3 regions of the Streptomyces sp. NPDC044984 genome follow, and region 3 is predicted to be linked to each of the others. Evidence: predicted binding sites of a transcription regulator. Region 3 holds the regulator's gene; each other region holds the start of a gene.
What was found. The regulator HrcA, encoded in region 3, represses chaperone genes, less so after heat shock. The targets are predictions, from matches to a motif close to TTNGCACTCNGNNNNNCNGAGTGCNAA.

Region 1: a site for HrcA is predicted at 6,673-6,699, ahead of groES (co-chaperone GroES). Genes of this name have one in related genera too.
Region 2: a site for HrcA is predicted at 3,227-3,253, ahead of groL (chaperonin GroEL). Genes of this name have one in related genera too.

The regions. Positions count from the first base shown of each region.
Region 1 is NZ_JBEZBE010000001.1:276,876-286,269, forward strand. Features, by position in the region: gene AB0A94_RS01430 (hypothetical protein) at 1-166, opposite strand, end outside; gene AB0A94_RS01435 (LacI family DNA-binding transcriptional regulator) at 496-1,548, shown strand; gene AB0A94_RS01440 (LCP family protein) at 1,648-2,772, shown strand; gene AB0A94_RS01445 (Uma2 family endonuclease) at 2,900-3,535, shown strand; gene AB0A94_RS01450 (methyltransferase domain-containing protein) at 3,555-4,727, opposite strand; gene AB0A94_RS01455 (polysaccharide deacetylase family protein) at 4,863-5,741, shown strand; gene AB0A94_RS01460 (polysaccharide deacetylase family protein) at 5,738-6,544, shown strand; gene groES (co-chaperone GroES) at 6,846-7,154, shown strand; gene groL (chaperonin GroEL) at 7,303-8,931, shown strand; partial or broken gene AB0A94_RS01475 (pectate lyase) at 9,013-9,394, opposite strand, start outside.
Region 2 is NZ_JBEZBE010000021.1:16,781-26,174, forward strand. Features, by position in the region: gene AB0A94_RS22765 (NADH:flavin oxidoreductase) at 1-1,074, opposite strand, end outside; gene AB0A94_RS22770 (hypothetical protein) at 1,232-1,360, shown strand; gene groL (chaperonin GroEL) at 1,442-3,064, opposite strand; gene AB0A94_RS22780 (cold-shock protein) at 3,390-3,593, opposite strand; gene AB0A94_RS22785 (MoaD/ThiS family protein) at 4,023-4,298, opposite strand; gene thrC (threonine synthase) at 4,419-5,717, opposite strand; SAM riboswitch class I at 5,735-5,882, opposite strand; gene AB0A94_RS22795 (glucosyl-3-phosphoglycerate synthase) at 6,023-6,967, shown strand; gene AB0A94_RS22800 (trehalose-6-phosphate synthase) at 7,027-8,433, shown strand; gene otsB (trehalose-phosphatase) at 8,494-9,357, shown strand.
Region 3 is NZ_JBEZBE010000023.1:98,819-108,212, forward strand. Features, by position in the region: gene hemW (radical SAM family heme chaperone HemW) at 1-213, shown strand, start outside; gene AB0A94_RS24440 (DUF3097 domain-containing protein) at 332-1,138, opposite strand; gene AB0A94_RS24445 (MBL fold metallo-hydrolase) at 1,173-1,907, opposite strand; gene hrcA (heat-inducible transcriptional repressor HrcA) at 2,077-3,093, shown strand; gene dnaJ (molecular chaperone DnaJ) at 3,093-4,229, shown strand; gene AB0A94_RS24460 (nitronate monooxygenase) at 4,340-5,413, shown strand; gene AB0A94_RS24465 (16S rRNA (uracil(1498)-N(3))-methyltransferase) at 5,410-6,150, shown strand; gene AB0A94_RS24470 (hypothetical protein) at 6,285-6,806, shown strand; gene AB0A94_RS24475 (PDZ domain-containing protein) at 6,853-9,394, shown strand, end outside.

The sequences.
Region 1 (9,394 bases), on a different contig from region 3:
CGAGGTCGATCCCCTGGGGCTGACCGTGCGCCCGGAACCTCTCCGCCACCAGCATCCTGGTCATGGCCACGGCGAAGTCCATGCGGCGGTAGATGTGTCCGACCAGTTCCCGTGTGACGGCGTCCGCGGAGTACCGCGGTAAGTCGCTCTTCCTCCACTGCTCCATCAGTCCCCCTCCTGGTGAGCAGTTTCACGATAGAGGGGGTACGCCCCGCTTGTCCCCGGGCGCACATCGCGAGAACGGGAGGGCGGAGGAGGCGACGCGGACCGGCGGCACTCCCGCCGCCGGGCGGACGCCGGACGGACGCCGGACGGACGCCGGGCGGGACGGGGTCATGCCGGGGCGCGGTGGTCATGGAGTTCCCGCCGGGCGGACGGACGGCCCTCCTGCGTACGGTTCTCGGCGAATGTTTCGGATAGGTAATCGAATGTTCAGGTGGTCCGTGGCTCCCGAAAGGGTTCGTCAGAAGGGTTCGCAGGGTTACGATCGCCGCCATGACTTCCCCGCAGCCCGCTGAAACCCGGACGCAAGGGCGCAGCGCCCGGACGGCGACCCTCGCCGAGATCGCCCGCGAGGCCGGCGTCTCCGCCCCGACTGTTTCGAAGGTCCTCAACGGTCGTGCCGACGTCGCCCCCGCCACCCGCAGCCGGGTCGAGGGGCTGCTGCGCGCCCACGGCTACCGGCGCCGGCGCGCCGAGACCACCCGCTCGCCCCTGATCGACCTGGTCTTCCACGAACTGGAGAGCGCCTGGGCGATGGAGGTCATCCGGGGCGTGGAGAACGTGGCCCGGGACGCGGGCCTGAGCGTCGTCCTCTCCGAGAGCGCGGGCCGGCTCACGCCCGGACGCACCTGGGCCGACCAGGTCGCCGCGCGCCGCCCGCACGGCGTCATCCTCGTGCTGTCCGGCCTCGACGAGTCCGGGCGGGCCTTGCTGACCAGCCGTTCCATCCCGTTTGTGGTGATGGACCCGGCCGGCGACCCGGGCACCGACGTGCCCTCCATCGGCGCGACCAACTGGCAGGGCGGGCTCGCCGCGACCCGGCACCTGGTCGAACTGGGCCACACCCGGATCGGCGCGATCAGCGGACCCACGCGGATGATGTGCAGCCGCGCCCGCATCGACGGCTACCGGGCCGCCCTGGAGACCGCCGGGCTGCCGGTCGACCCCGGGCTGATCATGACCGGGGACTTCCACCACGAGGCCGGCTACCGGCAGGGCCTCGCCCTGCTGCGCCGCGAGGACCGGCCCACCGCGGTCTTCGCCGGCAACGACCTCCAGGCCCTCGGGCTGTACGAGGCCGCGCGCGAGCTGGGGCTGCGGATCCCGGAGGACCTGAGCGTGGTCGGGTTCGACGACCTGCCGGTGGCCCGCTGGGTGGGGCCCCCGCTGACGACCGTGCGGCAGCCGCTGACGGAGATGGCGGAGGCGGCGGCCAAGCTGGTCCTCGATCTGGGCGGGGGCGAGGACCCGGCGGCGGCGACCCGGGTGGAGCTGGCGACGAGCCTGGTGGTGCGGAGCAGTACGGCGGCGCCGACGGGGGCGTGAGCCGCTCCGAAAGTTTCGAACCGCCGGACGCCGTGCCGGAAGTCTGAGAATTTCACAAGAAAGCCGACCAGGAATCACCGCTCGACATAATTCGGACTTATGTTCTCGCTCGTGAGGGGACATGAGAAGAGCGGCGGGACCGATGACGGCGGGACAGGTGACGACGGGGCCGAGGCCGGGGGCTCGGGCATACGGACGGGCCGGCGGGCGAAGGCGCTGAGGATCACGGGGCTGGCGCTGGCGGGCCTGCTGGTCCTGGGCGCCGGAGCCGCCGGCTGGGTGTACTGGCAGCTCAACGACAACATCACCGGCGTCGACATCGACAACGCCCTGGGCGACGACCGCCCCGCCAGGGCCGCGGTCGCCCCGTCCTCGTCCCCGTCCCCGGGCGCGTCCGCCACGGCCCAGCCCCTGCCGACCGGGTCCCTGAACATCCTGGTGCTCGGCTCCGACTCGCGCAGCGGCGAGGAGAACCGGGCGCTCGGCGGCGGCGACAGCGGCGGCGCCCGCTCCGACACCGCCATGGTCGTCCACCTCGACGCCGGCCGGAGTGCCGCGACGGTGGTCAGCATCCCGCGCGACACCCTCGTCGACCGGCCCTCCTGCCCCCTGGAGGACGGGGAGGCGACCAGCCCGGCCTCCGGCGTGATGTTCAACAGCGCGTACGAGGTGGGCGGGCCGGTGTGCGCGGTGAAGACCGTCGAGTCGCTCACGGACGTCCGCATGGACCACTACGTCGAGATCGACTTCTCCGGCTTCGCCCGCCTGGTCGACGCGCTCGGCGGGGTCACCGTCACCACCGAGGAGGACATCGACGACGACCGCAGCCACCTCACCCTGGACGCCGGCACCCACCACCTCGACGGCACGGACGCCCTCGCCCTGGCCCGCACCCGGTACGACATCGGCGACGGCAGCGACCTCGGCCGCATAGGGCTCCAGCACCGGCTGGTGAAGGCCCTGTTGGAGCAGATCGCGGACGAGGACCTGCTGACCAGCCCCACCCGGCTGTACCAGGTCGCCGACACCGTCACCGGCAGCCTCACCACCGACACCGGCCTGGACTCGCTCGGCGAACTGACGCGCCTCGCCCAGAGCCTGCGCGGCCTCCCGTCCGACGGTGTCACGACCCTCACCATGCCGGTCGTCCCGGCCCCCTGGGACCGCAACCGCGTGGTGGCGGACGAGCCGGAGGCGGGGGAGCTGTGGGCGTCGCTGAGGTGAGGTGATCACTCGTTCGGCTGATCGACGCCGGTCCCGGCACGCCGCGCACCCCGAACTCGTAGCGCCACCGTGTCGCTTGTGCCGCAGCGGCGCCCGCGCCCACACTTGAAGGAGGAGGTGCTTCTCGATGACCGCTCTCGCGGAAGAGGTGGCCCCGGTGATGGTGGACAAGCCCGTTTCCGAGCAGGCTTCCGATCTGGACGAGGTCCTGTGGCAGGCGTGGAAGGCCATGGATCTCCCCGAGGGCTACCGGGCCGAGATCATCGAAGGGGCCATCGAGGTGTCGCCTACCGGTCGCCGTCGTCACACCGTGCTCATCGGCCGTCTCCGTAGAGCGCTGGACGCGCATCTGGCAGGCAGCGGTTACGCGGCACACCACGACGGCAACGTCATCCACCGTCAGAAAGCCTGGATCCCCGACCTCTTCGTGGCCCCGCTCGACCTCGACGAGATCCCGGACGAGGACGGTCTCGGTGTCGCCGCCGCCGGGGTCAAGATGGTCGTCGAGGGCACCTCGCCGGGCCACCGGAACCTCCAGCGCGACCGGGTCCGCAAGCGCCGCGAGTACGCGCGGGCCGGGATCCCGGTGTACGTGGTCGTCGACGACTTCGACGACGACGGGTCGGTGCTCGTCCTGACCTCGCCCGACCGGAAGAAGGGCAAGTACGCGGACGAGCACCGGGTCCCCTACGGCACCGACGCGGTGATCCCCGAGGGGCCGGCCAAGGGTTTCGCGATCGGCAAGGCGATCGTCGCGTCCTGAGGCGACCCGGTCCGGTGCCTCAGCGCACCGGGTGCCCCAGCAGCATCGTCGGGGCGCCGGCGACACGGGTCAGGAACACCGTGACGGACGCGGGGCCGTGCGGCTTGGGCAGCACCTTGCGGCGCAGCTCCTCCGGCTCGACGGCCGAGCCGCGCTTCTTCACCGTCAGCGTGCCGACCTGACGCTCGCGCAGCAGCGCCTTCAGCTTCTTGACGTTGAAGGGGAGGTGGTCGGTGAGCTCGTAGGCGGTGGCGTACGGCGTCGGGCGGTGCTCGTCCGCGGTGACGTAGGCGATGGTCGCGTCGATGAGCCCGCCGTCGAGTTCCGCGGCGACCTCGGCGACGAGATGCGACCGGACGACGGCGCCGTCGGGTTCGTACAGATACCGGCCGGGCGGGCGGACCGCGGGGTCGGGCAGACGGCGGGAGAGGAGGGTGCGGGGGCCGGGGAGAAGGGTCGCCCGGACCGCCGCCGGCGCCGTGCCGAACCACAGCACCGCCTCCTTCACGTCCCCGCCGTCCGAGATCCACTCGGCCTCCGCGTCGGCGGGGACGGCCTCGTGCGGGATGCCCGGCGCGACCTTCAGCGCGGCGGCGCGCGACGCCGTACGGGCCGCCTCGACCGCCCAGGACAGCGGGGGCGAGTACGCCTCGGGGTCGAAGATGCGGCCCCGCCCGCCGCGCCGGGCCGGATCGACGAACACGGCGTCGTAGCCGGCCGTGTCCACCTCCGTCACGTCCGCCTGCCGTACGTCGATCAGCCCGGCGAGCCCCAGCGCCTCGGCGTTCGCCCGCGCGGCCGCCGCGGTGAGCGGGTCCCGGTCCACCGCCAGCACCCGGATCCCGGCGCGGGCCAGCGCGATCGCGTCCCCGCCGATCCCGCAGCACAGGTCGGCCACGGAGGTCACGCCGAGCTCCTTGAACCGCCCCGCCCGGTACGCCGCCACGCTCGCCCGCGTCGACTGCTCCACCCCGTTCGGCGTGAAGAACATCCGCCGGGCGTCCTCCGCCCCGAACTTGGCCACCGCCCGCTGCCGCAGCCGCGCCTGGCCGAGCGCGGCCGACACCAGGTCGGCGGGGTGCTCGCGGCGCAGCCGGGTGGCGACGGCGAGTTCGTGCGCGGGGTCGGTGTCGCGGACCTCGTCGAGGAGGGCGCGGCCTTCGGGGGTGAGGAGGGGAGCGAGGTCGTTCACGGCCTCATTGTGGGCCAGTCGGTGGACCGTATGCCTCCGGCCGCGGTGTCGGGCCGGCTCCGGACCGGACGGCTGCGAGGATCCGGCACCATGCGAGAAGTAGGACAAAACGATAAAAAGTGGCCGCTCGGTGGGGTGCGGATCGGCCTCGCGGTACTCGCTCTCGCCTCCATCGCCTCGGGCTGCGGACCGGACGACGGCACTCCGGTCGAACCGGCGGGCGGCCAGCAGCCCTTGAAGGCGCCCCCGGCCCGCGCGCTCGACGCCTACGCCACCAAGCTGCGCGCGGCGCACGCCGCGAGGGTCGCCGCCGCGAAACGCTGGGGACTGAAGAAGGTGCCCCTGACCGCCCCGCCGCCCCCGGCGAGGAAACCCAGGATCACCACCCGCGACGGCTTCGAGGTCGACGGCCACCGGCGGCTGGGACTCCCCCCGGTCTTCACCACCGTCCCCACCGACGAGAGGATCCTCTTCCTCACCATCGACGACGGCGCCGAGAAGGACCCGGCGTTCCTGCGGATGATGAGCGAGCTGAAGGTCCCGTACAGCGCCTTCCTCAGCGACTACCTCGTCAAGGAGGACTACGGCTACTTCAAGGAGATGCAGGACCGGGGCGTCGGCCTGCACAACCACACCCTCCGCCACCCCTACCTGCCGGCCCTGTCCTACGCCCGTCAGGAGCGCGAGATCTGCGGCATGCAGCGCGTCATCGAGAAGCGCTACGGCGAGCGCCCCGTCCTCTTCCGTCCGCCCTACGGCAACTACGACAAGGCCACCCTGCGCGCCGCGAAGGCCTGCGGGATCACCCACGTCCCCCTCTGGAACGAGGAGGTCTTCGCCGACCGCTGGGAGTACCGCGAGTGGGACCGCGACCTGCATCCCGGCGACATCGTCCTCAGCCACTTCCGGGGCCGCGAGGACTGGGAGGGCACGATGCCGGACATGATCCGCCGCTTCCTGGACAAGGCCACGGCGGAGGGGTACGCGGTGGCCCGCCTGGAGGACTACCTGTGAGGGCCGGCCTCCTGGCGGGCGCCGTCGCCCTGCTGGCCGCGGTCGCCCTACTGGCCGCGGTCGCCGGATGCGGTCCGTCGGGCGGGGTGGGGGACGGGACGGGGAACGGGGCGGGCCGGTCGCCCGGAGCCGGGCCGGCACCGGGGTCCGGCGCCCTCCCGCCCGTCGTCGACCGCGCCCCGACCCGTGACAGGGTCGTCTTCCTCACCTACGACGACGGCGCCGAACGCGACCCCCGCTTCATCGACCTGGTGCGCGAGCACCGGCTCCCCGTCAGCCTGTTCCTCACGGACACGGTGGCCGGCCCCGGATACGCCCACTTCGCCCGCCTGCGCTCGGTCGGCGCGAGCCTGCAGAACCACACCCTCGACCACCCCGCCCTGCGCGGTCTGCCGTACGCCGGCCAGCGCGCCGAGATCTGCGGCCAGCAGCGCAAGCTCACGTCCCGCTTCGGCGTCCGCCCCCGCCTCTTCCGCCCGCCCTACGGCACGTACGACGCCACCACCCTGCGCGCCGCCGCCGACTGCGGCATCGCGGCGGTGGTGCTGTGGCGGGTCACCCTGGAACCCGACGGCCACCTCACCTACACCGACGGCCCCCACCACCTGGAACCCGGCGACATCATCTCCGTGCCGTCGGGCGAGGCCCCGACCCTGTCGCTGGCGGAGCGGACGGCGCGGGTGCTGGACGAACTGGAGGAACGGGGGCTGAGGGTGGGCAAGCTGGAGGACCACGTCGGGCAGACCGGTCCGCCGGCGGTTCCCGGCGAGCACCGCTCACCCCTCAGCCCGTCCGGCGTTTGAGGGCGAGGCCCGTTCAGGGCCGAAGCGGGGGCCTGGGGGCGGCGGCCCCCGGTGACGGTCACTGCGACACCGTCGGCTGCGCACCCCGGTGTGAACAACGCACCCACCCCGCGACGCGCCGCAGGCAATTGGCACTCCGCTTGACCGAGTGCTAACCGCAGTCATAGTCTCAGGTCTGGCACTCCCCCCTGGAGAGTGCCAAACACGCGACGGGCAGGTCCGGCACCCGCGACGACGGATCCACCTGGTCGCCACCTCAGACAGTTAACCCCGTGAGATCTCCGAAGGGGGAGGTCGGATCGTGACGACCGCCAGCTCCAAGGTTGCCATCAAGCCGCTCGAGGACCGCATCGTGGTCCAGCCGCTCGACGCCGAGCAGACCACGGCTTCGGGCCTGGTCATTCCGGACACCGCCAAGGAGAAGCCCCAGGAGGGCGTCGTCCTGGCCATCGGTCCGGGTCGCTTCGAGGACGGCAAGCGCGTCGAGCTCGACGTGAAGGTCGGCGACGTCGTTCTGTACAGCAAGTACGGCGGCACCGAGGTCAAGTACAACGGCGAGGAGTACCTCGTCCTCTCGGCCCGCGACGTCCTCGCGATCGTCGAGAAGTAAGGGAGATCCGGGGGTCACCCCGGACAACCCGACCTCGTAGCAAGCACTTTTGCTCGAACCACTGCGCCCCTGGCCCCAGCATCCGACAAGGACCGGGCGCCCGGGGCGCAGTGATTTCACCCAGAATTCCGAGAGGGCTCCCGCTGCCATGGCGAAGATCCTGAAGTTCGACGAGGACGCCCGTCGCGCCCTCGAGCGCGGCGTCAACAAGCTTGCCGACACGGTGAAGGTGACGATCGGCCCCAAGGGCCGCAACGTCGTCATCGACAAGAAGTTCGGCGCCCCCACCATCACCAACGACGGTGTCACGATCGCCCGCGAGGTGGAGATCGAGGACCCGTACGAGAACCTCGGCGCGCAGCTGGTGAAGGAGGTGGCGACCAAGACCAACGACATCGCGGGTGACGGCACCACCACCGCCACCGTGCTGGCCCAGGCGCTGGTCCGCGAGGGCCTGAAGAACGTCGCCGCCGGTGCCTCCCCGGCGCTGCTGAAGAAGGGCATCGACGCCGCCGTCGCCGCGGTCTCCGAGGACCTGCTCGCCTCGGCCCGCCCGATCGACGAGAAGTCCGACATCGCCGCCGTCGCCGCGCTGTCCGCCCAGGACCAGCAGGTCGGCGAGCTCATCGCCGAGGCGATGGACAAGGTCGGCAAGGACGGCGTCATCACCGTCGAGGAGTCCAACACCTTCGGTCTGGAGCTGGACTTCACCGAGGGCATGGCCTTCGACAAGGGCTACCTGTCGCCGTACTTCGTGACGGACCAGGAGCGCATGGAGGCCGTCCTCGACGAGCCCCAGATCCTCATCACCCAGGGCAAGATCTCCTCCATCGCGGAGCTGCTGCCGCTGCTGGAGAAGGTCATCCAGGCCAACGCCTCCAAGCCGCTGCTGATCATCGCCGAGGACGTCGAGGGCGAGGCCCTGTCGACCCTGGTCGTCAACAAGATCCGCGGCACCTTCAACGCGGTCGCCGTCAAGGCCCCCGGCTTCGGTGACCGCCGCAAGGCGATGCTGCAGGACATGGCCGTCCTCACCGGCGCCACGGTCGTCTCCGAGGAGGTCGGCCTCAAGCTCGACCAGGTCGGCCTGGACGTGCTCGGCTCCGCCCGCCGCGTCACCGTCACCAAGGACGACACCACGATCGTCGACGGTGCCGGGAACAAGGAGGACGTGCAGGGCCGCGTCGGCCAGATCAAGGCCGAGATCGAGACCACCGACTCCGACTGGGACCGCGAGAAGCTCCAGGAGCGCCTCGCGAAGCTGGCCGGCGGCGTGTGCGTCATCAAGGTCGGCGCCGCCACCGAGGTGGAGCTGAAGGAGAAGAAGCACCGTCTGGAGGACGCCATCTCCGCGACCCGCGCCGCGGTCGAGGAGGGCATCGTCTCCGGTGGTGGCTCCGCGCTGGTCCACGCCGTCAAGGTCCTCGAGGGCAACCTCGACAAGACCGGCGACGAGGCCACCGGTGTCTCCGTGGTCCGCAAGGCCGCCGTCGAGCCGCTGCGCTGGATCGCCGAGAACGCCGGCCTCGAGGGCTACGTCATCGTCTCCAAGGTCGCCGAGCTCGAGAAGGGCAACGGCTACAACGCCGCCACCGGCGAGTACGGCGACCTGGTCAAGGCCGGCGTCATCGACCCGGTCAAGGTGACCCGCTCCGCCCTGGAGAACGCCGCCTCCATCGCCTCCCTCCTGCTCACGACCGAGACCCTGGTCGTCGAGAAGAAGGAAGAGGAAGAGCCGGCCGCCGCCGGTGGTCACGGCCACGGCCACGCCCACTGAGCGACCCGCTCGCAGAACGCCCCGAGGGCCCGGCACCGCTGCTGTTCGGCGGTGCCGGGCCCTCGCCCTGTGCGGTGTGCCCTACTCGTACGTGACCTCGGAGGGCTCGTAGACGCAGGACTTGCCGTCGGGGCCGCTGCCGAGCGCGGTCGGCTCGTCGCCGCTGTCGTTGCCCTCGAAGCGCTCGCAGACGATGATCTTCTTCTTGCTGTCGCCGACGATCGTCACGTCGGAGAGGGTCGCGGTGTCACCGTAGTTGGCGTTGACCCCGGCGATGACCTTGCCGGGGCTCGTGACCAGGACGTTGTCGATCACGACGTGGCGCTCGTACTGGGTCCCGCAGTTGCCGCAGGAGCGGTAGAGCTTGCCGAAGTCGGACACCTGGAAGTTCTTGACGGTCAGGGTGCCGGCACCGTTGTGCTGGAAGACCTTGTCGTCGGCCTTGCGGGCACCGCCGCCGTCG
Region 2 (9,394 bases), on a different contig from region 3:
GGCCAGCACCTTGGCCGCCCACTCCGGGTCCTGGAGCAGCGCGCGGCCCACGGCGACGAGGTCGAACTCGTCCCGCTCCATCCGGTCGAGCAGGTTGTCGATGCTGCCGAGCTCGGCGCCCTCCCCCTGGAACGCCTTGAGGAACTCGCCGTCCAGGCCGACCGAGCCGACCGTGATGGCGGGCTTCCCGGTCAGCTTCTTCGTCCAGCCGGCCAGGTTGAGGTCGGAGTCCTCGAACTCCGGCAGCCAGTAGCGGCGCGTGGACGCGTGGAAGGCGTCGACACCGGCCGCGGCGAGCGGGGCGAGGATCGCCTCCAGTTCCTGGGGCGTCTCGGCGAGCCGGGCGTCGTAGGCGTCCTGCTTCCACTGCGAGTAGCGGAAGACGACCGGGAACTCGGGCGACACGGCGGCGCGCACCGCCGCCACGACCTCCGCCGCGAACGTCGCGCGGGCCACCGGGTCACCGCCGTAGGCGTCGGTGCGGCGGTTGGTGCCGGACCACAGGAACTGGTCGATGAGGTAGCCGTGGGCGCCGTGCAGCTCCACGCCGTCGAAGCCGATGCGCTCGGCGTCGGCGGCCGCCCGGGCGAACGCGGCGACGACGTCGTCGATGTCGGTCTGCGTCATCGCCTCGCCCTTGCCCTCGGTGCCGTCCGTGCGCACCCCGGACGGGCCGATCGCCGGGGCGTCCGGGTACGGCGCCTGGCCCTGCTCGCGGACCATGCCGATGTGCCAGAGCTGCGGCACGATCGTGCCGCCCGCCGCGTGCACCGCCTCGGCGACCTTCGCCCAGCCCGCGAGCTGCTCCTCCCCGTGGAACCGCGGCACCCGGTCGCTCTGCCCGGCCGACTCGTGCCCCACGTACGTCCCCTCGGTGACGATCAGCCCGACACCGGCCGCGGCACGGCGCGAGTAGTACGACACCACGTCCTCACCGGGAACACCGCCCGGCGAGAACATCCGGGTCATCGGCGCCATGGCGATGCGGTTGGGGACGGTCAGACCGTTGATCGTGGTGGGCCGGGAGAGAATCGCGGCCGCTCGAGCGGCGGTGTCCGGGGCGGTGACGGTCACGTGGGGGCTCCTCTGCTGCGAATACCGGTCAGTATGTGTGCGTGCATTAAATGCACGTTCAGCGGCAACCGGGAAGCGAGGGGAGGCATTCCCACCCGGAGCCCGAATGTGACTCCGGTCACGAGACGTCTTCCTGCGCGCCCTGCCGGGGACCGGGATGACGACCGCCGACCTCTACGGCCACCCGGTGGGCGGTCCGGCGGGGGTCCGCAAGGCGGTGCTGCGGGACCTGTGCCCGCGGGGCACGGCACCGCGCGTCCGCCGCGTGCCGTGGTGCGCCGCCTGAAACGCCCGAGGGCGGCACCCCCTGCCGGAACAGGGGGTGCCGCCCTCGGTACGTGACGGACGGATCCGATCCTCGGAAGGATCAGAAGTCCATGTCACCGCCCGGCATGCCGCCGCCGGCCGGGGCCGCGGCCTTCTCCGGCTTGTCGGCGATGACGGCCTCGGTGGTGAGGAACAGCGCGGCGATGGAGGCGGCGTTCTGCAGGGCGGAACGGGTCACCTTCGCCGGGTCGATGATGCCTTCCTTGACCAGGTCGACGTACTCGCCGGTCGCGGCGTTCAGGCCGTGGCCCGGGGTCAGGTTGCGCACCTTCTCCACCACGACACCGCCCTCGAGGCCGGCGTTGACGGCGATCTGCTTCAGCGGGGCCTCGAGCGCCAGCTTGACGGCGGCGGCACCGGTGGCCTCGTCGCCCTCGAGCTCCAGCTTCTCGAAGACCTGGGAAGCCTGCAGCAGGGCCACGCCACCACCGGCGACGATGCCCTCCTCGACGGCGGCCTTCGCGTTGCGGACGGCGTCCTCGATGCGGTGCTTGCGCTCCTTGAGCTCCACCTCGGTGGCGGCACCGGCCTTGATGACCGCGACACCGCCGGCGAGCTTCGCCAGGCGCTCCTGCAGCTTCTCGCGGTCGTAGTCCGAGTCGCTGTTCTCGATCTCGGCGCGGATCTGGTTCACGCGGCCCTGGACCTGGTCGGCCGAGCCGGCACCGTCGACGATGGTGGTCTCGTCCTTGGTGATGACGACCTTGCGGGCCTTGCCCAGCAGGTCGAGCGTCGCGTTCTCCAGCTTGAGGCCGACCTCCTCGGAGATGACCTCGCCGCCCGTGAGGATGGCGATGTCGCCGAGCATGGCCTTGCGGCGGTCGCCGAAGCCCGGGGCCTTGACGGCGACGGACTTGAAGGTGCCGCGGATCTTGTTGACGACCAGGGTCGACAGGGCCTCGCCCTCGACGTCCTCGGCGATGATCAGCAGCGGCTTGCCCGACTGCATGACCTTCTCCAGGAGCGGGAGCAGGTCCTTGACGTTGGAGATCTTGGAGTTCGCGATCAGGATGTACGGGTCGTCGAGGACGGCCTCCATACGCTCCATGTCGGTGGCGAAGTACGCCGAGATGTAGCCCTTGTCGAAGCGCATACCCTCGGTGAGCTCCAGCTCCAGACCGAAGGTCTGGGACTCCTCGACGGTGATGACGCCTTCCTTGCCGACCTTGTCCATCGCCTCGGCGATGAGCTCGCCGATCTGGGTGTCGGCGGCGGAGATGGAGGCCGTGGAGGCGATCTGCTCCTTGGTCTCGACATCCTTCGCCTGCTCGAGCAGGGCGCCGGAGACGGCCTCGACGGCCTTCTCGATGCCGCGCTTCAGAGCCATCGGGTTGGCGCCGGCGGCCACGTTGCGCAGGCCCTCGCGCACCAGGGCCTGGGCGAGGACGGTCGCGGTGGTCGTACCGTCACCGGCGACGTCGTCCGTCTTCTTGGCGACTTCCTTGACCAGCTCGGCGCCGATCTTCTCGTACGGGTCCTCGAGCTCGATCTCCTTGGCGATGGAGACACCATCGTTGGTGATCGTGGGGGCGCCCCACTTCTTCTCGAGGACGACGTTGCGGCCCTTGGGGCCGAGCGTCACCTTGACGGCGTCCGCGAGCTGGTTCATGCCGCGCTCGAGGCCGCGCCGCGCCTCCTCGTCGAACGCGATGATCTTGGCCATGTGAAGTGGTCCCTCCAGGACTGGGGGTGATTCCTTCGGACCGCGCCCGCGCCCGCGACGGACGGCTCGCCGACCCCGTGGTTCCTTGCCCCACACGGCCCGCGGGCCTCACCGACCCGGTCCTTCGTTGTCACTCTCACCTTCAGAGTGCTAACGCAATGATTAGCACTCGACCCATGCGAGTGCAAGCGCCTTCGGGGAGTCGCGGGGGCGCTCAGCCGCACGCGAACACCGCCGCGCGCCGTCCCCGGGCACGGCGAAGGGCCCGCACCCCGGGGGGTGCGGGCCCTTCGTCGGCAGAAGATGCTTGCGGCTGATGGCGCGTTCAGGCGCTGAGACGAACCATGTCGGCCTGCGGGCCCTTCTGACCCTGCGAGATCTCGAACTCGACCCGCTGGCCTTCTTCGAGGGTGCGGTAGCCGTCCATCTGGATCGCGCTGTAGTGGACGAAAACATCCGCACCACCGTCGACCGCGATGAAGCCGTACCCCTTCTCCGCGTTGAACCACTTGACGGTGCCCTGAGCCATGCCTAACTCCCCTATTACTGGCCCTTGCACGGATCCGCACTTCGCGGATCCGGGTCAGACCTCACCCCCCAATGGTTGGGGGCGTGCGCCGGAACGCGTCGACCGCGGCTGAATGTATCTGTCCAACTGCCGTCTGCAACAGGTCAGTCGGACGAGAAATCTGGACGACGCCGGTCCGGAATGTGGCGAGAATTCGCCTGAATCCAGGGCAAGTCGGGCCACACAAAGGCCACAAATGCCGCAGAAGGTGCCGACACTTTGGCTGCATCCAGTCGGCCTGCGGCAGGAATTCAGTGTTTCCGATCAGTGGACCGGGAGCGCGTTCCCCAACTCTACCGCGCTCAATCCCATGGAATTGCCCCCTCCGCTTCTCTCACGGAGGGGGCAATGAGCCAAACACTCGGTAACCGTCATTACCGAAGGTAATGATCAGCCTCCGGCCACCGCCGGAATGATCGACACGCCGGCCCCGTCCGGGGTGGCCGTCTCGAGCCCCTGCTCGAACCGCACGTCGTCGTCGTTGACGTAGACGTTCACGAACCGCCGCAGCTTGCCCTGGTCGTCCAGCACCCGGGCGGCGATCCCGGTGTGGTTCTTCTCCAGGTCCGAGATGACCTCGGCGAGGGTGGCCCCTTCGGCGCTCACCTCGGCCTGCCCACCGGTGTAGGTACGCAGAATGGTCGGGATACGCACGGTAACGCTCACTTCAAAACCTCCGGTCAGGTGACTTGCTCAGGGGCGCGGGACTGTGTTCGGCATGCGGCTGCCGCCGCGTGAGCGCGATCAGCCCCCACCGGCCCGCGGACGAGAACGGTGAAGCAGTCCTCAAGCGAGCCCGGCCTCACGGAACGACTCCAGGCTGGGACGGATCGTCGCCGTGAGCCCCGTCCCCGCCACCGCGTCCAGCGTCTTCAGGCCGTCACCCGTGTTGAGCACGACGGTGGTCAAGGACGGGTCGAGCACCCCGCTCTCCAGCAGCTTCCTGGTCACGCCGACCGTGACACCCCCCGCGGTCTCCGCGAAGATCCCCTCGGTGCGCGCCAGCAGCTTGATCGCGTCGACGATCTGCTCGTCCGTGACGTCCTCCACCGCCCCGCCCGTCCGACGGGCGATGTCCAGGACGTACGGACCGTCCGCCGGGTTCCCGATCGCCAGCGACTTGGCGATCGTGTCCGGCTTCTGCGGACGTACGACGTCGTGCCCCGCCTTGTACGCGGTGGACACCGGCGAGCACCCCTCGGCCTGCGCACCGAAGATCTTGTACGGCCTGTCCTCGACCAGCCCGAGCCCGATCAGCTCCTGCAGCCCCTTGTCGATCTTCGTGAGCTGCGAGCCGGACGCGATCGGGACGACGATCTGGTCCGGGAGCCGCCAGCCGAGCTGCTCGCAGATCTCGTACGCGAGGGTCTTCGACCCCTCCGCGTAGTACGGCCGCAGGTTGACGTTGACGAAGCCCCAGCCCTCGCCGGCCGGGTCGCCGATCAGCTCGGAGCAGAAGCGGTTCACGTCGTCGTAGTTGCCCTCGATGCCGACGAGCTCACCGCCGTAGACGGCGGCCATGACGACCTTGCCCTGCTCCAGGTCGTGCGGGATGAACACGCAGGACCGGAACCCGGCACGGGCCGCGGCGGCGCCCACCGCGCCGGCGAGGTTGCCGGTGGAGGAGCAGGAGAGGGTGGTGAAGCCGAAGGCGCGGGCGGCCTCGATGGCCTGGGCGACGACGCGGTCCTTGAAGGAGTGCGTCGGGTTGCCGGAGTCGTCCTTGACGAACAGCTTGCCGGCGTCGACGCCCAGCTCACGCGCGAGGTTGTCGGCCTGGACGAGCTTGGTCCAGCCGGGGTTCAGGTTCGGCTTGGTCGCCACGTCCGCCGGGACGGGCAGCAGCGGCGCGTAGCGCCAGATGTTCGCGGGTCCCGCCTCGATCCGCTTGCGGAGCTCCTCGGTGTCGTGGGCCGAGAAGTCGTACGCGATCTCCAGCGGGCCGAAACACTCCTCGCAGGCGAAGACGGGGCCGAGGGGGACCCGGTGTCCGCATTCGCGGCAGGAGAGCGCGGCGGCGGGGCCCAGGTCGACGGAGTTCGCGGCGGCGGATTCGGTGGTGCTTGCAACGGTCTGCACAGCCATGGAGGCGAGGCCCTTTCTCCTCATCTTCCTCACGACGCACCTCGCCGTGAGACGGATTTGGCACCTTCCCTAGCCGGGAGCCTCGCCACGTCCGTGTGACAAGAACCGACTGGAGGGTTGCCGGGGCTTCATCGGGCCGTGTCCCTCTGCCCCTCTGGATGAGCGGTGTTCAGTTGTCGTCCGCGCGGTGACCCCGGCATGCGGTGGTCATCGGCGTTGTTCAAGACTGTAACCGAAGGCCTGCATGGTTGAGATAGTCGTCCGAACCGCGAGATGGATCACAGGCCAGTGAGGAGCCCGGGACCGTGCTGGAAGAAGTCGAGCGCTGGCTGGTCGACCGCTCCTGGTCCGTGGCCGACCGCCCGCTCCACCGGATCCTGGCGGCGAAGCGTGCCACGGGGCAGACGGTGAGCGTGGTGCTGCCCGCGCTCGACGAGGAGGCGACGGTCGGCGACATCGTGTCGGTGATCCGGCACGACCTGGTGCTCCAGGTCCCCCTGGTCGACGAGGTGGTGGTGGTCGACTCGGGCTCGACCGACCGCACGGCCGAGGTGGCGGCGGCGGCGGGCGCGCGCGTGGTGCACCGGGACGCGATCCTGCCCCGGATACCGGCGGTGCCCGGCAAGGGCGAGGTGCTGTGGCGCTCCCTGCTGGTCACCCGCGGCGACATCGTGTGCTTCGTCGACGCGGACCTGCGGGAGTTCTCCTCCGACTTCGTCTCCGGCATCGTCGGCCCGCTGCTCACCGAGCCGGACGTGCAGCTGGTCAAGGCCATGTACGACCGCCCGCTCGGCGCCGCGGCCGGTCAGGGCGGCCGGGTCACCGAGCTGATGGCCCGTCCGCTGCTGAACATGCACTGGCCCCAGCTGGCCGGCTTCGTCCAGCCGCTCGGCGGCGAGTACGCGGCCCGCCGCACCCTCCTCGAACAGCTCCCGTTCCCGGTCGGGTACGGCGTCGAGCTCGGCATGCTGGTCGACGCCCTGCACCTGGCGGGCCTGGACGCCCTGGCCCAGGTCGACGTCGGCGTCCGCATCCACCGCCACCAGGACGGCCAGGCCCTCGGCCGGATGGCCGCCGCGATCTACCGCACCGCCCAGCTCCGCCTGGCCCGCGGCCATCTGATCCGGCCGTCCCTCACCCAGTTCGAGCGGGCGGGCGACAACTTCGAGCCCCGTACGTACTCCGTCGACACGGAGGAGCGGCCCCCGATGGCGGAGATCGCGGAGTACCAGGCGCGGCGGGTGGCCTGACCCGTATACGGCCGATCAGGTGCGTTTGAGGTCTCCGGGGCCGGGCTAGGTTGACGTCTATGGCTGTCACGCAGGCTGCTCAGGGTGCTCAGGTGCTGGTCGCGTCGAATCGCGGGCCCGTCTCGTACACGGTGGAGGACGACGGTTCGCTGCGGACCGGGCGGGGCGGTGGCGGGCTGGTGTCCGGGCTGTCGGCGATCGGGCCGGACGCCGGGGCGCTGTGGGTGTGCTCGGCGCTGTCCGACGGCGACCGCGAGGCGGTGCGGCGCGGAGTCGGCGAGGACGGCGTGCGGATGCTGGACATCCCGGCGGACGTGCACGCGGACGCGTACAACGGGATCGCCAACTCGGTGCTGTGGTTCGTGCACCACATGCTGTACCAGACGCCGCTGGAGCCGGTCTTCGACGCGGAGTTCCGCCGGCAGTGGGCGTCGTACGAGGCCTACAACCGGGCGTTCGCCGAGGCGCTGGCCGAGGAGGCGGCGCGGGGCGCGGCGGTGCTGGTCCAGGACTACCACCTGACCCTCGTCCCCGGGATGCTCCGCGAGCTCCGCCCCGACCTGCGCATCGCCCACTTCTCGCACACGCCGTGGGCGCCGCCGGAGTACTTCGCGCTGCTGCCGGACGACATCGCGCGGCAGGTGCTGCGCGGGATGCTCGGCGCCGACCGGCTCGGCTTCCTCACCCGCCGCTGGGCGGACGCGTTCACCGCGTGCTGCGAGCGGTTCGCGGACGGGCTCGGGGAGACCCGCGTCGGGGTGCACGGCCTCGGCGCCGACGCGGACTTCCTGCGCGCCCGCGCCCACGAGGCGGACGTCGAGGAGCGGATCACCGCGCTGAAGGAGGAGATCGGCGAGGGACGCCGGACGATCGTCCGGGTCGACCGGACCGAGCTGTCGAAGAACATCGTGCGCGGACTGCTGGCGTACCGGCAGCTCCTGGACGACCACCCCGAGTGGCGCGAGCGCGTCGTGCACGTCGCGTTCGCCTACCCCTCCCGGCAGGACCTCGCCGTGTACCGCGACTACACCGCCGAGGTGCGGCGGGTCGCGGACGACATCAACGAGCGGTACGGCACGCCGGGCTGGCGGCCGGTCGTCCTGCACGTCAAGGACGACTTCGCGCGCTCCCTCGCCGCGTACCGGCTGGCGGACGTGGCCCTGGTCAACCCGATCCGCGACGGCATGAACCTGGTCGCCAAGGAGGTCCCGGTCGTCTCCGACGCGGGCTGCGCGCTGGTGCTGTCGCGGGAGGCGGGCGCCCACGAGGAGCTGGGCGAGGACGCGCTCACGGTCAACCCGTACGACGTCGTCGGGACCGCCGGCGCCCTGCACGAGGCCCTGACGATGGGCCCGGACGAACGCGCCGAGCGCGCCAAGCGCCTGGCCGCGGCGGCGACCGCGCTGCCCCCGGCGCGGTGGTTCCTGGAGCAGCTGGAGGCGCTGCGGGACGGAACGCCCGGCTGACCGGAGGTATGGCCGGTCACACAGGCGTGTGCGGGGGCGGGCGCGGATAGGTTGGACGGTATGGCCAGCCACACGGATTCCACGGACCCGAATGCCACGCCGACACCCGCCACGCAGGCCGGGCGGGAAGGGCTGGACGCGCTTCTCTCCCAGCCGGGGAAGGCGCTGATCGGGCTCGACTTCGACGGAACACTCGCGCCGATCGTGGCCGACCCCGAGCAGGCCCGCGCGCACCCCGACGCGGTGCCCGCGCTCGCCGCGCTCGCCCCGAAGGTGGCCGCGGTCGCCGTCGTCACGGGCCGGCCGGCGGGGGTCGCGGTCCGGAACGGGGGCTTCGCGGGCGTCCCCGGTCTGGAGCACCTCGTCGTTCTCGGCCACTACGGCGCCGAGCGCTGGGAGGCCGTCACCGGTACGGTCACCGCGCCCGCCCCGCACCCCGGTGTCGCCGCCGCCCGCGCGGAACTGCCGGGGCTGCTCGACCGGGTCGGCGCGTGGCGGGGCACGTGGATCGAGGAGAAGGGCGGCCGGGCGGTGGCGGTCCACACCCGCCGGGCCACCGATCCGCAGGCCGCGTTCGAGGCCCTGCGCGAGCCGCTCACCGACCTCGCCACCAGGAACGGCCTCGTCGTCGAGCCCGGCCGCATGGTCCTGGAGCTGCGCCCGCCCGGGATGGACAAGGGCGTCGCCCTGCTGGAGTACGCCCGTGAGATCGGCGCCGGGTCGGTCCTCTACGCCGGGGACGACCTGGGCGACCTCGCCGCCTACACGGCCGTCGACAAGCTCCGCTCGGCCGGTACCCCCGGTCTGCTGGTGTGCAGCGGCAGCGACGAGGTCGCGGAGCTGCGGGAACGGGCGGATCTGGTGGTCGACGGACCGGCGGGGGTCGTACGGCTGCTGCGGGGGCTGGCGGGTCGGATGTCCTGACGGTTCTCCTCGCCCCCGCCGCCCTTCCCCGTCCCCG
Region 3 (9,394 bases):
GACGAGGACCGGCGGGTGGAGCGGATCCTGCTGGAGCTGCGGCTCGAGGAGGGCGTGCCGCTGTCTCTGCTGAAGGAGGCGGGGCTGGAGGCGTCGCGGCGGGCCCTGACGGACGGGCTGCTCCGGCAGGGGGCGTACGACGAGGGCCGCGCGGCCCTCACCCTGCGGGGGCGGTTGCTCGCCGACGCGGTGGTGCGGGACCTGGTGGACTGAACAGGGGTCTCTTCGCCCCCGCCGCCCTTTCCCGTCCCGACCCGGGGCTCCGCCCCGGACCCCGCTCCTCAAACGCCGGAAGGGCTGGAAAGGGGGCCCGGGAGCGCGGCCCCCGGGGTCAGGCCGGTGCCGTGACGAAGTCGATCAGTTCCTCCACGCGGCCCAGGAGCTGCGGCTCCAGGTCCTTGTACGAGCGCACCGAGCCGAGGATCCGCTGCCACGCCTCCCCGGTGTTCGCCACGCGCCAGCCCAGCGCCCGGCACACCCCCGTCTTCCAGTCCTGACCGCGCGGCACCCGGGGCCACGCCTCGATGCCGACCGACGCCGGCTTCACCGCCTCCCAGACGTCGATGTACGGGTGGCCCACCACCAGCGCGTGCTCGCTCGTCACCGCCTCCGCGATCCGCCACTCCTTCGACCCCGGCACCAGGTGGTCCACCAGGACGCCCAGCCGCGCGTCCGGGCCGGGGGAGAAGTCCTCGACGATCGACGGCAGGTCGTCCACGCCCTCCAGGTACTCCACGACCACCCCCTCGACGCGCAGGTCGTCGCCCCACACCTTCTCGACCAGCTCGGCGTCGTGCCGCCCCTCGACGTAGATGCGCCCCGCGCGGGCCACCCGCGCCCGCGCGCCGGGGACGGCCACCGAACCGGATGCCGTACGGGCGGGCCGCCGAGGACCGGCGGCCGGCCGCACCAGCGTCACCACGCGTCCCTCCAGCAGGAAGCCCCGCGGCTCCAGCGGGAACACCCGGTGCTTGCCGAAGCGGTCCTCCAGCGTCACCGTGCCCGCCTCGCAGCGGATCACCGCGCCGCAGAAGCCGGTGCCGGGCTCCTCCACCACCAGGCCGGGCTCGGCCGCGACCTCGGGGACCGGCTGCGGTTTCTTCCACGGAGGGGTCAGATCGGCGGAGTACTGGCGCATTCTGATGACGATACGAGGATCCCGTCCGCGGCGATCAGTGCGACACGCCGAAACGGGCCGCCAGGGCGTCGCGCTGGGCCCGTACGAACGCCGCGTCCACCACCGCGCCGTGGCCGGGGACGTACCGCGCGTCCTCGCCGCCCAACTCCAGGAGCCGGTCCAGCGCGGCCGGCCAGTGGGACGGTACGGCGTCGGGGCCGGCCTGCGGTTCGCCCGACTCCTCGACCAGGTCGCCGCAGAACACCACCTCCGGGTCGCCGGGGACGAGGACCGCGAGGTCGTGGGCGGTGTGGCCCGGGCCCACGTTCGCCAGCAGCACCTGCCGGCCGCCGGCCGGGCCGAGGTCGAGCGTCCACTCGCCGGACACCGCGTGCCGCGGCGGGACCAGTGCGTCCACGGCCTCCTCGGCCACGCGCGCGTCCAGCCCGTGACGCACCGCGTCCGCGCGCAGCTCCTCGCGCCCGCGGCCCGTCAGCACCGTGTCCATGCCCACCGCGCCGAACACCTCCGCGCCCGCGAACGCCCCCGCCCCGAGGACGTGGTCGAAGTGGGGGTGGGTGAGCGCGAGATGCGTCACACGGCGACCGGTGAGCGCCTGCGCCTCCGTCCGCAACCGCGCGCCCTCGCCCAGGCCGGAACCCGCGTCGACGAGCAGCACCCCGTCCGCGCCGGCGACGAGCCCCACCGTGCAGTCCCACCCCGGCAGCCGGCACCGCCCCACTCCGGAGGCCACTTGCTCCCATCCCGACTCTTCCCAAGTCACGGTCATACCGGGACGCTATCGGGGACGACGCCGCCCGGCGCGGGGGCGCGGGGACCGGCCTTGCCCGGGGCGTACCCTCCGGCCGTACACTGGGCGGGGAAGTCTGGCACTCGCGTACGAAGAGTGCCAGGCGGACAGGGAAGGTACCGCGCGGAAGGCTCTGGAGGTGTGCGCGATGCTCAGTGAACGCAGGCTCCAGGTGCTGCGCGCCATCGTCCAGGACTACGTGGGCACCGAGGAGCCCGTCGGCTCCAAGGCCCTCACCGAGCGGCACAACCTCGGCGTCTCCCCGGCCACCGTGCGCAACGACATGGCGGCCCTGGAGGACGAGGGCTTCATCGCCCAGCCGCACACCAGCGCCGGGCGCATCCCCACCGACAAGGGCTACCGCCTGTTCGTCGACAAGCTCGCCGGCGTCAAGCCCATGAGCCCGCCCGAGCGGCGGGCCATCCAGAACTTCCTCGACGGCGCCGTCGACCTCGACGACGTGGTGGCCAGGACCGTGCGGCTGCTCGCGCAGCTGACCCGGCAGGTCGCCGTCGTGCAGTACCCGTCGCTGACCCGCTCCACGGTGCGGCACGTGGAACTGCTGTCCCTGGCCCCCGCGCGGCTGATGCTGGTGCTGATCACGGACACCGGCCGGGTGGAGCAGCGCATGGTCGACTGCCCGGCGCCGTTCGGCGAGTCCTCCCTGGCGGACCTGCGGGCCCGTCTGAACAGCAGGGTCGCGGGCCGCCGGTTCGCCGATGTGCCGAGCCTGGTGGAGGATCTCCCCGAGGCGTTCGAGGCAGAGGACCGCGGTACGGTCTCGACGGTGCTCTCCACCCTCCTGGAGACGCTCGTCGAGGAGAACGAGGAGCGGCTGATGATCGGCGGCACCGCCAATCTCACCCGCTTCGGACATGACTTCCCCCTCACGATCCGGCCCGTCCTCGAGGCGCTCGAGGAGCAGGTCGTGCTCCTCAAACTCCTCGGTGAGGCGGGGGATTCGGGCATGACCGTGCGCATCGGGCACGAGAACGCCTACGAGGGACTCAACTCCACGTCCGTCGTGTCGGTCGGCTACGGTTCGGGCGGCGAGGCGGTTGCCAAGCTCGGCGTGGTCGGACCGACCCGCATGGATTACCCGGGAACGATGGGAGCGGTACGCGCAGTGGCACGGTACGTCGGACAGATCCTGGCGGAGTCGTAGTGGCCACGGACTACTACGCCGTACTCGGCGTGCGCCGCGACGCCTCGCAGGAGGAGATCAAGAAGGCCTTCCGGCGGCTCGCCCGCGAGCTGCACCCGGACGTCAATCCTGATCCCAAGACGCAGGAGCGGTTCAAGGAGATCAACGCCGCCTACGAGGTGCTGTCGGACCCGCAGAAGAAGCAGGTCTACGACCTCGGCGGCGACCCCCTCTCGCAGACCGGCGGCGGTGGCGCGGGCGGCTTCGGGGCGGGTGGCTTCGGCAACTTCTCCGACATCATGGACGCGTTCTTCGGCACGGCGTCGCAGCGCGGGCCGCGCTCGCGCACCCGCCGGGGCCAGGACGCGATGATCCGCATCGACGTCGAGCTCGACGAGGCCGCGTTCGGCACGACCAAGGACATCCAGGTCGACACGGCCGTCGTCTGCACGACGTGCAGCGGTGAGGGCGCCGCGCCCGGCACCAGCGCGCAGACCTGTGACATGTGCCGGGGCCGCGGTGAGGTCTCGCAGGTCACGCGGTCCTTCCTGGGCCAGGTCATGACCTCCCGCCCCTGCCCGCAGTGCCAGGGCTTCGGCACCGTCGTCCCCACCCCGTGCCCGGAGTGCGCGGGCGACGGCCGGATCCGTTCCCGGCGCACCCTCACGGTCAAGATCCCGGCCGGTGTGGACAACGGCACCCGGATCCAGCTGGCCGGCGAGGGCGAGGTCGGGCCCGGCGGCGGTCCCGCCGGAGACCTGTACGTGGAGATCCACGAGCTCCCGCACGCGCAGTTCCAGCGGCGCGGCGACGACCTGCACTGCACGGTCACCCTCCCGATGACGGCGGCGGCCCTCGGCACCAAGGTGCCGCTGGAGACGCTGGACGGCATGGAGGAGGTCGACATCCGGCCCGGTACCCAGTCCGGCCAGTCGATCCCGCTGCACGGCCGGGGCGTCACGCACCTGCGCGGCGGCGGCCGGGGCGACCTCATCGTCCACGTCGAGGTCCAGACCCCGACCAAGCTCGACCCGGAACAGGAACGCCTGCTCCGCGAGCTGGCCAAGCTCCGGGGAGAGGAACGGCCCACGGGGCAGTTCCAGCCGGGGCAGCAAGGGCTGTTCTCGCGGTTGAAGGACGCCTTCAACGGGCGCTGACGCGCTCGTTCGGCGGGGCGGCGCCCTTGTCGCCGCCCCGCCGAAAAGTGGCTTATGCCAAGAGGAAGGGCGGATTCGGCGTTGGTCGGAGGACGTGACAACATGCCGTCATGTCCTCCGTGCTGACCGATATCTGCCCGCACCCGATCGTGCAGGCACCCATGGCGGGCGGTGTCGCCGTGCCGCAGCTCGCCGCGGCCGTGTCCGAGGCGGGCGGGCTCGGTTTCCTGGCCGCCGGGTACAAGACCGCGGACGGGATGTACCAGGAGATCAAGCAACTGCGGGGACTGACCTCCCGGCCCTTCGGCGTCAACCTCTTCCTGCCGCAGCCGGAGACGGCCGCCCCGGCCGCCGTCGGCGTCTACGCCCACCAGCTGGCCGGTGAGGCCTCCTGGTACGAGACCGAGCTCGGCGACCCCGACAGCGGCCGCGACGACGGCTACGACGCCAAGCTCGCCGTGCTGCTGGACAACCCGGTGCCGGTGGTGTCGTTCCACTTCGGTGTGCCGGCCCGCGAGGTCCTGGACTCCCTGCGCCGCGTCGGTACGCTCACGCTGGTCACCGCCACGACCGCGGAGGAGGCCCAGGCCGTGGAACGGGCCGGCGCCGACGCGGTGATCGCGCAGGGCGTGGAGGCCGGCGGCCACCAGGGCACCCACCGCGACATGCCGGAGGTGGACGGCTCCGGCCTCGGACTGCTCTCCCTCGTCGCCCAGGTCCGGGAGTCCGTCGGCATCCCGGTCGTCGCCGCCGGCGGCATCATGCGCGGCGGCCAGATCGCCGCGGTCCTCGCGGCCGGTGCCGACGCGGCCCAGCTCGGCACGGCCTTCGTCGCCGCCCACGAGTCCGGCGCCCACGCCCTGCACAAGCAGGCCCTCACCGACCCCCTGTACGGCCGCACCGAGCTGACCCGCGCCTTCTCCGGCCGCCCGGCCCGCGCCCTGGTCAACCGCTTCCTGCGCGAGCACGGCCCGTACGCGCCCGCCGCCTACCCGGACGTCCACCACCTCACCGCGCCGCTGCGCAAGGCCGCCGCCAAGGCCGGTGACGCGCAGGGCCTGGCGCTGTGGGCGGGGCAGGGCCACCGGATGGCCCGCGAACTGCCCGCCGGGCAGCTGGTGGAGGTGCTGGCCGCCGAACTGGCCGCCGCCCGCACGGCGTTGTCGGCGGGAGGTGCCCGATGACCGCGCCGGTGTTCGTCGTCGACCACTTCGACACGGACGGCACCGGCCGTTACGTGCTCGACGGCCCCGAGGGGCGGCACGCCGTCTCCGTGAAGCGGCTGCGGGCCGGTGAGGGGGTCGTCCTCACCGACGGGGCCGGGCGCTGGGCCGAGGGCGAGGTGGATGCCGCCGAGGGCAAGGACCGGTTGATCGTGCGGCTCGGTGAAGTCGTCGAGGAACCCGAGGAGTTCCCCCGGCTGACGGTCGTCCAGGCGCTGCCCAAGGGTGACCGGGGCGAGGTGGCCGTGGAGACGATGACCGAGGTCGGCGTCGACGTGGTCGTGCCGTGGGCGGCCTCCCGCTGCATCACGCAGTGGAAGGGCGAGCGCGGGCTGAAGTCCCTCGCCAAGTGGCGGGCGACGGCCCGGGAGGCCGGCAAGCAGTCCCGCCGGGTGCGCTTCCCCGAGGTCGCGGACGCGGCGACGAGCAGGCGGGTTGCCTCACTTCTCGCCGATGCGGAGTTCGCGGCCGTGCTGCACGAGAGCGGCACCGAACCCCTCGCGACCGCCGAACTCCCCACCTCCGGCGAGATCGTGCTGGTCGTCGGGCCCGAGGGCGGTGTCTCCCCGGAGGAGTTGGCCCTCTTCGAGGCGGCCGGGGCGCGGGCCTACCGGCTGGGGCGGAGTGTGCTGCGTACGTCCACGGCCGGTACGGCTGCGGCGGCGCTGTTGCTCGGGCGTACGGGGCGCTGGTCCTGACCGGGGGTTTCCTCGCCGCCGCCGCCCCTTCCCGTCCCGAACCCGGGGCGGAGCCCCCGAGGACGGGGACGGAAGGAAGCAAGTGGCCGTATGCGCCCTACCGCGCCGCCGGTGACGGTGGCAGGCTGCCGTTCATGGGGGCGATGAAACGGATCCCGCGACCGGTGCTCGCCGTCGGCTTCGCCGTGGCCGCCGTGGCCGGGGTCACCGCGTGCGAGGGCGGCGGACTCAGCTCCGCGGCCGTCGCGTTCACGACCGACGAGACCGTGACCGAGGAGCTCAACCGGCAGAAGGCCGGCGTGCGCTGGCTCAGCTGCACCGCGTCCTTCGGGGACAAGGACCGCTCACCGTCCGCGGACGAGGACACCGTCGCCTCCGTTGACTGCCAGGGCGAGACGCGGGACGGCAAGGAGATCACCGTCACCGGGAAGATCACCCACGCCGTCAACGGTGCCTGCGTCCGCGGGAACATCACCGCGAAGGTCGGCGGGAAGCAGGTGTTCCGGGTCGACGGCCTGGGCGACTGCGACTCCACCAGCCCGCCGCGCGTGGGCGACCCCACGCACCGAGGCCCGGACCCCACCGTCACCGTGACCGTCACGACGACCGTGTGGTGCGAGCAGTACCCGTCGTGTCGCCCCGTCGAGGGCAAGTGATCGGAACCCCTGTCCAGGACCGCCCGCGCCTGCATAGGGTGATCGGGTGACACAGCCCGCATCGGTCGCATCCGCCGCTTATCTCCGGTTTCCGCATCTGCACGGCGAGTTGGTCGCCTTCACCGCCGAGGACGACGTGTGGCTCGCCCCGCTCGACGGCGGCCGGGCCTGGCGGGTCAGCGCCGACAACGTGCCCGTGACCCACCCCCGTATCTCGCCCGACGGCACCACCGTCGCCTGGACCTCCACCCGCGACGGCGCCCCCGAGGTGCACGTCGCGCCCGTCGAGGGCGGCCCCGCCAGACGCCTGACCCACTGGGGCAGCCCCACCACCCGGACGCGCGGCTGGACGGCGGACGGCCGGGTCCTGGTGACCAGTTCCCAGGGCCAGGCCAGTTTCCGCCGCACCTGGGCCCGCGCCGTCCCCCTCGACGGCGGTCCCGCCACCACCCTGCCCCACGGCCCCGTCGGCGACGTCGCCCAGGGCCCGCACACCGTGCTGCTGTCCGCGCCGATGAGCCGTGAGGCCGCCTGGTGGAAGCGCTACCGGGGCGGTACGGCGGGCAAGCTGTGGATCGACCGCGAGGGCGACGGCGAGTTCGTACGGCTGCACGAGGACCTCGACGGGAACATCGAGTACCCGCTGTGGGCGGGGGACCGGATCGCGTTCCTCTCCGACCACGAGGGCACCGGAGCCCTGTACTCCTCCCTCGCCGACGGATCGGACCTCCGCAGGCACACCCCCCTCGACGGCTTCTACGCCCGCCACGCCGCCGGCGACGGCACCCGCGTCGTCTACTCCAGCGCCGGTGAACTGTGGCTCCTCGACGACCTCGACGGCGCGGAGCCGCGCCGCCTCGACGTCCGGCTCGGCGGGCAGCGCGTCGACCTCCAGCCGTTCCCGGTGAACGCCGCCCGCTGGTTCGGCTCCGCGTCGCCCGACCACACCGCGCGCGGCAGCGCCGTCTGCGTGCGCGGCACCGTCCACTGGGTCACCCACCGCGCCGGCCCCGCCCGCGCGCTCGCCGCGACCCCGGGCGTACGGGCCCGGCGGCCCCGCACCTTCCGCGCGGACGGCGAGGAGTGGGTGGTGTGGGTGACCGACGCCGAGGGCGACGACGCCCTGGAGTTCGCCCCCGCCACCGGACTCGCCCCGGGCGCCACCCCCCGCCGGATCGCCGCCGGGCAGCTGGGCCGCGTCGTGGGACTCGCCATGGCACCCGACGGCGGCCGTGCCGCGGTCGCCTCCCACGACGGCCGGGTCCTCCTCGTCGAGCGGGAGACCGGCGAGGTCCGGGAGGTCGACCGCAGCGAGGACGGCGACGTCTCCGGGCTGGTCTTCTCGCCCGACTCCTCCTGGCTCGCCTGGTCCCACCCAGGGCCGCGCCCGCTCAGCCAGCTCAAGCTCGCCAGCACCACCGACCTGTCGGTCACCGAGGCGACCCCGCTGCGCTTCCAGGACTACGCGCCCGCCTTCACCCTCGACGGCAAGCACCTCGCGTTCCTGTCGACCCGCTCCTTCGACCCGGTCTACGACGAGCACGTCTTCGACCTGGCCTTCGTCGAGGGCGTACGTCCGTATCTGATCACCCTCGCGGCGACCACCCCGTCGCCGTTCGGCCCGCAGCGCCACGGCCGGCCCTTCGAGACGCCGGACCGGGACGGGACCCCCGACAGCGAGGGCACCCCCACCACCCGCGTCGACCTCGACGGTCTCGCCGACCGCATCGTGCCGTTCCCGGTGGAGGCCGCCCGCTACACCAACCTGCGCGCCGCCAAGGACGGGGTGCTGTGGCTGCGGCACCCGGTGCGCGGCGTGCTCGGCGCGTCCCGCGCCACGCCCGACGACCCGGACCCCAAGACCGACCTGGAGCGCTACGACCTCGACCGGCAGCGCATCGAGCACCTGGCCGTGGACGCCGACCACTTCGAGGTCAGCGGCGACGGCAAGCGGGTGTTGCTGTGGACCGACGGGCGGCTGAAGGTCGTGCCCAGCGACCGGCGCGCCTCCGGCGACGACGACAGCGACACCAACATCACCGTCGACCTGGACCGGGTCCGCCAGTTCGTCGACCCGGCCGTCGAGTGGCGGCAGATGTTCGACGAGAACGGCCGCATCATGCGGGACAACTTCTGGCGCCCCGACATGAGCGGTGTGGACTGGGACGGGGTCCTCGACCGGTACCGGCCCGTGCTCGACCGGCTCGCCACCCACGACGACCTGGTGGACCTGCTGTGGGAGGTGCACGGCGAGCTCGGCACCTCGCACGCCTACGTCATCCCGCGCGGCGGCTACGGCGACGGTGCGCGGCAGGGGCTGCTCGGTGCGGACATCTCCCGGCACGAGGACGGCAGTTGGCGGGTCGACCGCGTCCTGCCCGCGGAGACGTCCGATCCGGACGCCCGCTCGCCGCTCGCCGCGCCGGGGGTCGCCGTCCGGCCCGGTGACGCGATCGTCGCCGTCGCCGGGCAGCCGGTCGACCCGGTGACCGGGCCGGCGCCGCTGCTGGTCGGGACGGCGGGGAAGCCGGTGGAGCTGACGGTGTCGCCGGCGGGGGGAGGCGAGCCGCGGCACGCGGTGGTGGTGC